Regions from separate parts of the Methylobacterium litchii genome, predicted to be linked through region 2. Evidence: riboswitches for the same ligand, from Rfam matches in the RefSeq annotation. Region 2 holds a riboswitch; the other holds the start of a gene.
What was found. A riboswitch is a leader RNA that binds a small molecule or an ion and turns the genes downstream of it on or off. The one in region 2 is predicted to bind thiamine pyrophosphate.
Positions count from the first base shown of each region.

Region 1: linked by a shared signal. The riboswitch ahead of thiO (glycine oxidase ThiO) and the one ahead of thiC (phosphomethylpyrimidine synthase ThiC) in region 2 are both predicted to bind thiamine pyrophosphate.

Region 1 covers NZ_JBBXMY010000006.1:147,618-152,028, forward strand. The annotation lists gene AAHF99_RS13410 (adenylate/guanylate cyclase domain-containing protein) at 48-1,307, shown strand; TPP riboswitch at 1,336-1,466, shown strand; gene thiO (glycine oxidase ThiO) at 1,535-2,752, shown strand; gene thiS (sulfur carrier protein ThiS) at 2,749-2,961, shown strand; gene thiG (thiazole synthase) at 2,965-3,765, shown strand; gene AAHF99_RS13430 (thiamine phosphate synthase) at 3,762-4,394, shown strand; gene AAHF99_RS13435 (peptidase) at 4,370-4,411, opposite strand, start outside.
Region 2 covers NZ_JBBXMY010000002.1:68,650-73,060, reverse strand. The annotation lists gene thiC (phosphomethylpyrimidine synthase ThiC) at 1-1,704, opposite strand, end outside; TPP riboswitch at 1,771-1,875, opposite strand; gene AAHF99_RS05170 (HNH endonuclease family protein) at 1,990-2,361, shown strand; gene AAHF99_RS05165 (PilZ domain-containing protein) at 2,369-2,614, opposite strand; gene AAHF99_RS05160 (hypothetical protein) at 2,652-3,143, opposite strand; gene AAHF99_RS05155 (transglycosylase domain-containing protein) at 3,398-4,411, shown strand, end outside.

The DNA of each region.
Region 1 (4,411 bases), on a different contig from region 2:
TCACGGCAAAGCCTTGCTTTGCCGTTACGGAATCCCACCTTGGCGCCATGCTCGAACGACGTCCGCCACTGCCCGGAACACCGACGGCCGATGCGGACGGCTCCGAGACCAGCGACGTGCCGTTCGGCGCGCTGGAACCCTCGGTCGGCATCCGCGACTGGCTGCTTGGTGAAGGCGCCCGCATCGACAAGGCCGAGCGGATGCTCGAAGGCTTGGCCGAGCGGCTGATCGACATCGGCGTTCCGGTCGATCGCGCCTCCACCGCCATCGACACGCTCCATTCGGAATATGCCGGCGTCGGGCGCGTCTGGACGCGCAACGGCGGCGTCACGGTGCGGCTCTTTCCGCACGGCAGCCGCTCGCAGGAGGCGTATCTCCGCAGCCCCTTCGCGGAGGTCCACCGGACCGGCCGATGGCTGATCCTCGACCTCTCCGAGACGCCGGACGACGCCTACGCCATCGTGCCGGACCTCAAGGCGGAAGGGTTCACGCACTATGTCGTCGCGCCGCTGTTCTTCACGAACGGCACGCAGAACGGCATCACCTTCGCCACCAAGTGCCCGACGGGGTTCGAGCGCGAGCACATCGCGATCCTGCGTTTCATCATGCCCGCGCTCGCGGCGGTGATGGAGATGCGGGTGCTGAACAAGCAGCTCGACCACGTGCTGCGGGTCTATGTCGGCGACGAGCCGCACCGGGCGATCCTGTCGGGCGACATCCGGCGCGGGCAGGTGACGCGCATCCGCTCCGCGATCCTGTTCGCCGACATGCGCGACTACACGCGCATCTCCGCCGACATGACGCCGGAGGAGGCGGTGGCCCTCCTCAACGTGTTCTTCGATTGCCTTGTCCCGCCCATCGAAGGCGAAGGCGGCGAGGTACTGAAATATCTCGGCGACGGGCTGCTCGCGATCTTCCGCGAGAGCGGCGACGACCTCGGCGGCGCGGCCAAGGGCGCCCTGACGGCGGCGCAGCATATCCTGGCCGCCATCGACGAAGCGAACGCCCTGCATCAGTTCCCGGTGCCAATCCAGGCGGGCATCGCCCTCCACCACGGCGAGGCGGCCTACGGCAATGTAGGCTCGGGCTCGCGCCTCGACTTCACGGTGATCGGCCGCGACGTGAACCTCGCGAGCCGGCTCGCCAAGCTCAACCGGGGCCTCGGCGAGGAGCTTCTGATGTCGAAGCCCTTCGTGGATTTCCTGTGGGGCGATCCGGTGCCTGTCGGCGTCCACACACTCCATGGCTTCGAGGAACCGATGGCGGTGTTCAAGCCGAAGTTCCTGCGGCCACGCAAACGGGATTGACCCCGGCGGCGCGAGGGCCCACATCTGCCTCTGTTCCAGGGAGATCCCCGGCAAGGGGCTGAGAAACCGATGGCACGCCCTTGATGGGGCCTGCGGCGCGGAAATCCTTCGAACCTGATCCGGTTCACACCGGCGTAGGGATTGGACCGCGGCCGTCGTCCTGACAGGCCATCGCTTTTCACGAAGCACCCGGCCCCATCCCTCCGCCCGATAAGCGGAGTGTCGCCATGGGGCTTCCGAGGCCCGTTTCACCCATTGGACAGCGCCGGGATCCGGGGTTCGACGCCCGGACCTCGAGACTGCCCGCGCGTGCGGATGTCGCCGTCATCGGCGGCGGGCTGATCGGCCTTGCCAGCGCGTGGCGCCTCGCGTCCCGGGGGCTCTCCGTCACGGTGATCGAGCGGGGAAGCATCGGTTCCGGCGCGAGCCTTGCCGCCACAGGAATGCTGGCGCCGGCCGCCGAGCACGAGCCCGGCTCCGACCCGCTGCTGCCGCTTGCCATGGACTCGCTCGCCCGCTGGCCCGGCTTCCGCGGCGAGCTCGAAGCCGCCTCCGGCCTCTCCATCGATTACCGGCCTGACGGCACGCTGGTCCTCGCCGTCGGCCGCGACGAGGTGGAGCGCCTGCGCTTCCGCTACGATCTGCAGCGCCGCTCCGGCCTCGACGCGACATGGCTGAACGGCACCGAGATCCGCCGCCTGGAACCCGTCCTGCGCCCCTCGGTGACGGCGGGCGTGCAATGCCCCCTCGACCATCAGGTCGATCCCCGTCTCGTCATGGCGGCGCTGGTGCGCGCCTGTGAGGCGGCGGGCGTGACGATCATCGAGCGCATGGCCGTCACCGGCCTCGACTGGTCGGGCGGGCGTGTGACCGGCGTGCTGACGGAGGCCGGGCGCCTCTCCGCCGAGACGATCGTTCTTGCAGCCGGCGCGTGGAGCGGGGAGGGCGGTTTGCTGCCGGACAGTCTCGCGCTGCCGGTGCGCCCCCTGAAGGGGCAGGCCCTCGCCCTGCGGACCACACGCCAGACCGGCACCCTGTCCCGCATGGTCTGGACCGAGCAGGTCCACATGGCCCCGAAGAGCGACGGCCACCTCGTCATCGGCGCGACGGTGGAGGATTGTGGATTTCGCGCGGGCGTGACGGCGGGCGGGCTCTACGCCCTGCTCGAAGGCGCGCGACGGGTGCTGCCGGGCATTGAGGAGATGGAGGTCGAGGCCGTGTGGAGCGGCTACCGCCCGACCTCCGACGACGACGCGCCGATCATCGATACCATCGCACCGGGGTTGGTCGTCGCCACCGGCCACCATCGCAACGGCTATCTGCTGGCGCCCGTCACCGCCGATGCCGTGGCCGACCTCGTGGCCTCGGGCGAATTACCGGCCGTGGCCCAAGCTTTCACCCTGTCGCGCTTCGCGCGACCGGAGCCGAGGAGGGCCGCGCGATGAAGCTCTTCGTCAACGGCGAGCCCCGCGAGAGCGAGGCCGCCACCGTCGAGGCCCTGTTCACCGCCGAGGCGGACGAGGCTGGGATCGAGGGGCCGCAGGGCATCGCCATCGCCCTCAACGGCCGCGTCCTGCGCCGGAAGGACTGGGCCGACACCACCATCACGCCGGGCGACCGCATCGAGATCGTCCGCGCCATGCAGGGAGGCTAGAGCATGGACAGCATCGTCACGCCGCTGCGCCCCGAGGAGGACGACGCCCTGGTGATCGCCGGGGTGCGGCTCTCGTCGCGCCTGTTCCTCGGGACTGCCGGCTACCCGACCCAGGCGATCATGCGCGACGCGGTCGAGGCGTCCGACGCGGAAATCGTCACCGCGTCGATCCGCCGGGTCTCCCTCCGGGGGCACGGGTCGGACACGGTGAGCCTGCTGAAGGGGCGCCGCTTCCTGCCGAACACCGCCGGCTGCGAGACCGCCCGCGACGCCATCATGACCGCCGAACTCGCCCGCGAAGCCCTCGACACCACCTGGATCAAGGTCGAGGTGATCGGCGACCGCGAGACCCTGTACCCGGACGTCGCCGAACTGATCGAGGCCTGTCGCCACCTCGTGGACGAGGGCTTCACCGTCCTGCCCTATTGCAACGACGATCCCATCGTCTGCCGACGGCTGGAAGACATCGGCTGCGCCGCCGTGATGCCCATGGGCTCGCTGATTGGCTCCGGCATGGGCGTCGCCAACCCGGCCAACATCGAGTTGATCTGCCGCCGGGCGGGCGTACCGGTCATCGTCGATGCCGGGATCGGAACGGCGTCCGATGCTGTGATCGCCATGGAACTCGGCGCCGCCGCCTGCCTCGTGAACACCGCCGTCGCCAAGGCCGACGATCCCGTGCGGATGGCCCGCGCCATGGCCCGCGCCGTCGAGGCGGGTCGCGATGCCTATCTCGCTGGGCGCATTCCCCGCCGGGGCCGGGCCGATCCGTCGAGCCCGCAACTCGGCCTCGTCGGCTCATGAGTCTGCCGTCGCCGCTGCTTGCGGTGACGGACCGCCACGGCCACGCCCGCCCCCTCGCCGAGACGGTGCGGGCGGTGCTGGCCGGGGGAGGGCGTTGGATCTGGTTCCGCGACCGCGACCTGTCGGCGGACGAACGGCGCGACCTCGGGGAGGCGGTGACGGGGGCGGTGCGCGCGGCCGGCGGCTTCCTCAGCGTCGGCGGCGATCTCGACCTTGCTCATGCGCTCCGCGCGGACGGGGTACATCTGCCGATGTCCGCCCTGCCCGGATTGCGAGAGCGGGCAGGCCCTAAGCTACTCGTTGGCCTCTCCGCGCATTCGGTTCGCGACGTCGCGGCGGCGGCCGAGGCGGGCGCCGATTACGTGACGCTCAGCCCGATCTTTCCCACCGCCAGCAAGCCCGGCTACGGACCGTCCCTCGGGCCTGAGGCGATCGCCGCCGCACGACGCATCGGCCTGCCCGTCGTCGCCCTCGGGGGACTCACGGAGGACACGCTCGGCCCCTGCCGCGTAGCGGGGGCGGCGGGGTTCGCCGTCATGGGCGGGCTGATGCGGGCGCCCGATCCGACTGACGCGGCACGCCGCCTCTTGGCCGCGTGGTCCTCTCAGCCCTGCGGCGATGGCCCGTAGGGCGGGCGCGGGATGGC
Region 2 (4,411 bases):
CCCGCACATCGAGCAGAAATGGGCGACCTTGTGGGCGTCCTTCGGCAAGGTCTCGTCGTGGTAGGTGCGCGCCGTATCCGGGTCGAGGCTGAGGTTGAACTGGTCCTCCCAGCGGAAGTCGAACCGGGCGCGGCTGAGGGCGTCGTCGCGCAGCTGCGCGGCGGGGTGGCCCTTGGCGAGGTCGGCGGCGTGGGCGGCGATCTTGTAGGTGATCACGCCGACCTTCACATCATCGCGGTCCGGCAGGCCGAGATGCTCCTTCGGCGTGACGTAGCAGAGCATCGCCGTACCGAACCAGCCGATCATCGCCGCGCCGATGCCCGACGTGATGTGGTCGTAGCCCGGCGCGATGTCCGTGGTCAGCGGGCCGAGGGTGTAGAAGGGCGCCTCGCCGCACTCGCGAAGCTGCTTCTCCATGTTCACCTTGATCTTGTGCATCGGCACGTGGCCGGGGCCCTCGATCATCACCTGACAGCCCTTGTTCCAGGCAATCTTGGTGAGTTCGCCCAGGGTCTCAAGCTCGGCGAACTGCGCGGCGTCGTTGGCGTCGGCGATGGAGCCGGGCCGCAGGCCGTCACCCAGCGAGAACGACACGTCGTAGGCCCGCATGATGTCGCAGATCTCGTCGAACCGCTCGTAGAGGAACGATTCGCGGTGCCCGGCGAGACACCAGCGCGCCATGATCGAGCCGCCGCGCGAGACGATGCCGGTGACGCGACGCGCCGTCAGCGGGACGTGGGCCAGGCGCACGCCGGCATGGATGGTGAAGTAATCGACGCCCTGCTCGGCCTGCTCGATGAGCGTGTCCTTGAAGACCTCCCAATCGAGCTTGAGCGGGTCGCCGCCGACCTTTTCCAGCGCCTGATAGATCGGCACCGTCCCGATCGGCACGGGCGAGTTGCGGATGATCCACGAGCGGATGTTGTGGATGTTGCGGCCGGTCGAGAGGTCCATGACCGTGTCCGCGCCCCAGCGGATCGACCAGACCAGCTTCTCGACCTCTTCGGCGGCCGACGACGTGACCGCCGAGTTGCCGATGTTGGCGTTGATCTTCACGAGGAAGTTCCGGCCAATCGCCATCGGCTCGACTTCGGTGTGGTTGATGTTGGCGGGGATGATCGCCCGGCCGCGCGCGATCTCGTCGCGCACGAATTCGGGTGTGATGAAGGCCGGCACCGCCGCGCCGAAATTCTCGCCGTCTGCCAGGGCCGCCTCGGCGCGCTCCAGCATCTGCTCGCGGCAGAGGTTTTCGCGATGGGCGACGTAGATCATCTCCTCGGTGACGATCCCGGCGCGGGCGAACTCGTACTGCGTCACCATCTGGCCGGGGGCGGCCTTGCGGAGCACGCGCTCGGCGGGGCAGGGGGCGACGAGCTTGTCGGCCGAGGCGAAGCCGTTGTCCTCCGGCTTCACGGCGCGGGGCTCGGCGGTCGCGTAGCCGCGCGCGGCGATCCACGGGGCGCGGATCTGCGGCAGGCCCGCCGACAGGTCGATGCGGGCATCGGTCTCGGTGTAGGGCCCCGACGGGTCGTAGACCCGCACCGGCTCTTCCTTCGGGTCGGTCAGCACGATCTCACGGAACGGGACGCGGATGTCCTCCCGGCCACCGACGGTCGCGTAGACCTTCCGCGAGCCGGAGACCGGTCCCGTGGTCACGGTCTCGGGGCTTCCCTTCACATCCTTGGGCAGCACGGGTGCGTTCATTTGGCCTCTCCTGGCGCTGGAGCGGTCCAATTGCGTGACGACGATAGGGGTAAGGTGCGGCATCCCGTGGCCGCAGGTTCCCGTCCCTCCGCCGGTACGAACCGGATCAGGTTCAAGGGTCAGGGCATTACGCCCAATCTCAGCCCGGTCAGGGCCCCCCTCGGAACGGTTCGAAACTCCGTCGTTTGCCGGATGTTGTCAATGCCGACGGGCGAAACGCCATAACAGCGGGCTTTACTCTGCGGCCTGCCGTCCCGATCCACCGAAGACGCCGGGAGACGAGGCTTGGGCAGACGCGAGCGCCTGTGGCGCGATGACGATCCGACGACCCACGGCCCCCAGGCCGCGGCGCCGGTCATCTGCCCGCTCTGCGAGAGGCCGATCCCGCGCGGTTCGAAATCGAGCCTGCACCACCTCACGCCCAAGCTGAAGGGCGGCACCCATCGGGGTACGGTGCGGCTGCATCAGGTCTGCCACTCGGCGATCCACGCCCGCTACAGCGAGGCCGAGATCGCCCGGCGCCTCGCCGATGTCGAGGCCCTGCGCGCCGACCCGGAACTCGCGAAGTTCGTGGCCTGGGTGCGCACCAAGCCCGACGACTTTTACGCCCCGACGCGCATGACGCGGGACCGACGGGCGGGAAAGCGCAAGGACTGAGGCTGCCTTACCCGGAGAAGGCGATGCCCGCGCGCTTGCCGTTCTGCCACGCGACGCTCGCCTCGTGCGGTGCCGTCTCCGGGGCGAGGCGCACACGCAACCGCTCCGGCAGGTCCACGGCTTGCTCGATCTCGATCAGGGCGCCGGTCTCGGTCACGTCCCAGACGAGGCAGCCGATCTCCCCTGCGCCGGTCTCCACGGCCCCGAAGGTGAAGGCGTTGCGGCGATAGGCGCCGCGCCGGTCATCGGACATGCCGTCTGCCTCTCCGCTCCGAACCGCCGACACAGGCTCACTCATCGTCCGGCACGCTGCGATAGCGGCGGCGCTCTCGCGTATCGTCGAAATCGTCGCGGCGCGGGCGGTACTCGTCGCGGTCGACATCACGACGGGGGCGGTACTCGTCGCGAGGGCGGTCATCGTCCCGCGAGCGATACTCGTCCCGTGGACGATACTCGTCGCGGTCGTCGCGGCGGGGGCGCTCCCGGAAGCCGCCGCCCTCGTTGCCGGTAAGGCGAGGGGCGTACCAGCAGGCCTTGCGCTGGTTGGGCGCCGGATCGCCGAAGCTCTGGACGTTGCACGCCACCGTGCCGCCCTGCGGGAAGGGGCGGCCGTTGGTCTTGCCCGGCACCCCGAAATAGACATTCGTCGGATAAGGCATCCGGCAGATGCCGCCTTCCTCGGCACAGGCGATGGTGTTGACCGTATCGAGGCGGACCTGGGACCATGCCGGAAGGCTTCCGAGGCCGAATCCGGTCATCGCGACGAGAATGGCAACCCGCACGATAGTGCTCTCCCCCTGAAACGGGCGGCACCATACGGAGGGACCCGCGCCGAAACCAGGGGCGGCAGGCCGGAATATTGGTCTGGCTAGTCCATCCCAGGCCACCATCCCGACGCGGGCCGGGTATCTTAACGGCCCCTTAAACCGCCGCATTTACAGCGTCTCAGAACGCGTCCGCAGGGCCGCCGCGACGTCATGTCAACGTCCGGTTGCGCGGCCTCGCGCGCGGGCGAGCAGCTTCGTGACGGGTGTCGATGGCGCAGAAGCGTGGCAGAGCCGAGCCGAATTTCGATGTCCCGGAAGGGCGGATCGGCCAGCGCGGCGACCTCGACCTGCGCCTCTCCCGCGAGGATCGGGCCGGCGGCGCCGAGACAGGGAGCAAGGAACGCGTGAGCAGGCAACCGGCGAAGCGGTCCTCCCCGTCCCGTGGCTCCTCCGGGGGCCGGGGCTCGTCGGGCAGGGGGCGCAGCGCGAAGCGCCGCCGCTCGTGGCTCGGCCGCATCGTCTATGGCGGCGTGGTGCTCGGCCTGTGGGCCGTGATCGGCCTCGCCGGGCTCATCGCCTACCACGCGTCGCAATTGCCGCCGATCGACCAGTTGGCCGTGCCGAAGCGCCCGCCGAACATCGCGATCCTGGCGAGCGACGGCACGCTCCTGGCCAACCGGGGCGAGACCGGCGGCCGGGTGGTCTCGATCAAGGAATTGCCGCCCTACCTGCCGCGCGCCTTCGTCGCCATCGAGGACCGGCGGTTCTACCAGCATTTCGGTGTCGATCCGGTCGGCATCCTGCGCGCCATCGGCCAGAACCTGACCCGGCGCGGTGTCGCCCAGGGCGGCTCGACGCTGACGCAGCAGCTCGCCAAGAACCTGTTCCTGACGCCGGAGCGCTCGGCCTCGCGCAAGATCCAGGAGGCGATCCTCGCCCTGTGGCTGGAGCACAAGTACACGAAGGACGAGATTCTCGAACTCTACCTCAACCGCGTCTATTTCGGCGCGGGCGCCTATGGCGTGGAGGCGGCGGCACAGCGCTATTTCGGCAAGCCCGCCAAGGACGTGAGCCTCGCCCAGGCCGCGATGCTCGGCGGCCTCGTGCAGGCGCCCTCGCGGCTGGCGCCGAACCGCAACCTCCCGGCGGCCCAGGCCCGCGCGGCGCAAGTGTTGGCGGCGATGCAGGAGCTGGGCTTCGCGCAGCCGCAGGACGTGAAGGTGGCGCTCGCCCAGCCGGCCCGGCCCGCGAGCATCCGCGGCGGCGGCTCGGCTAACTACGTC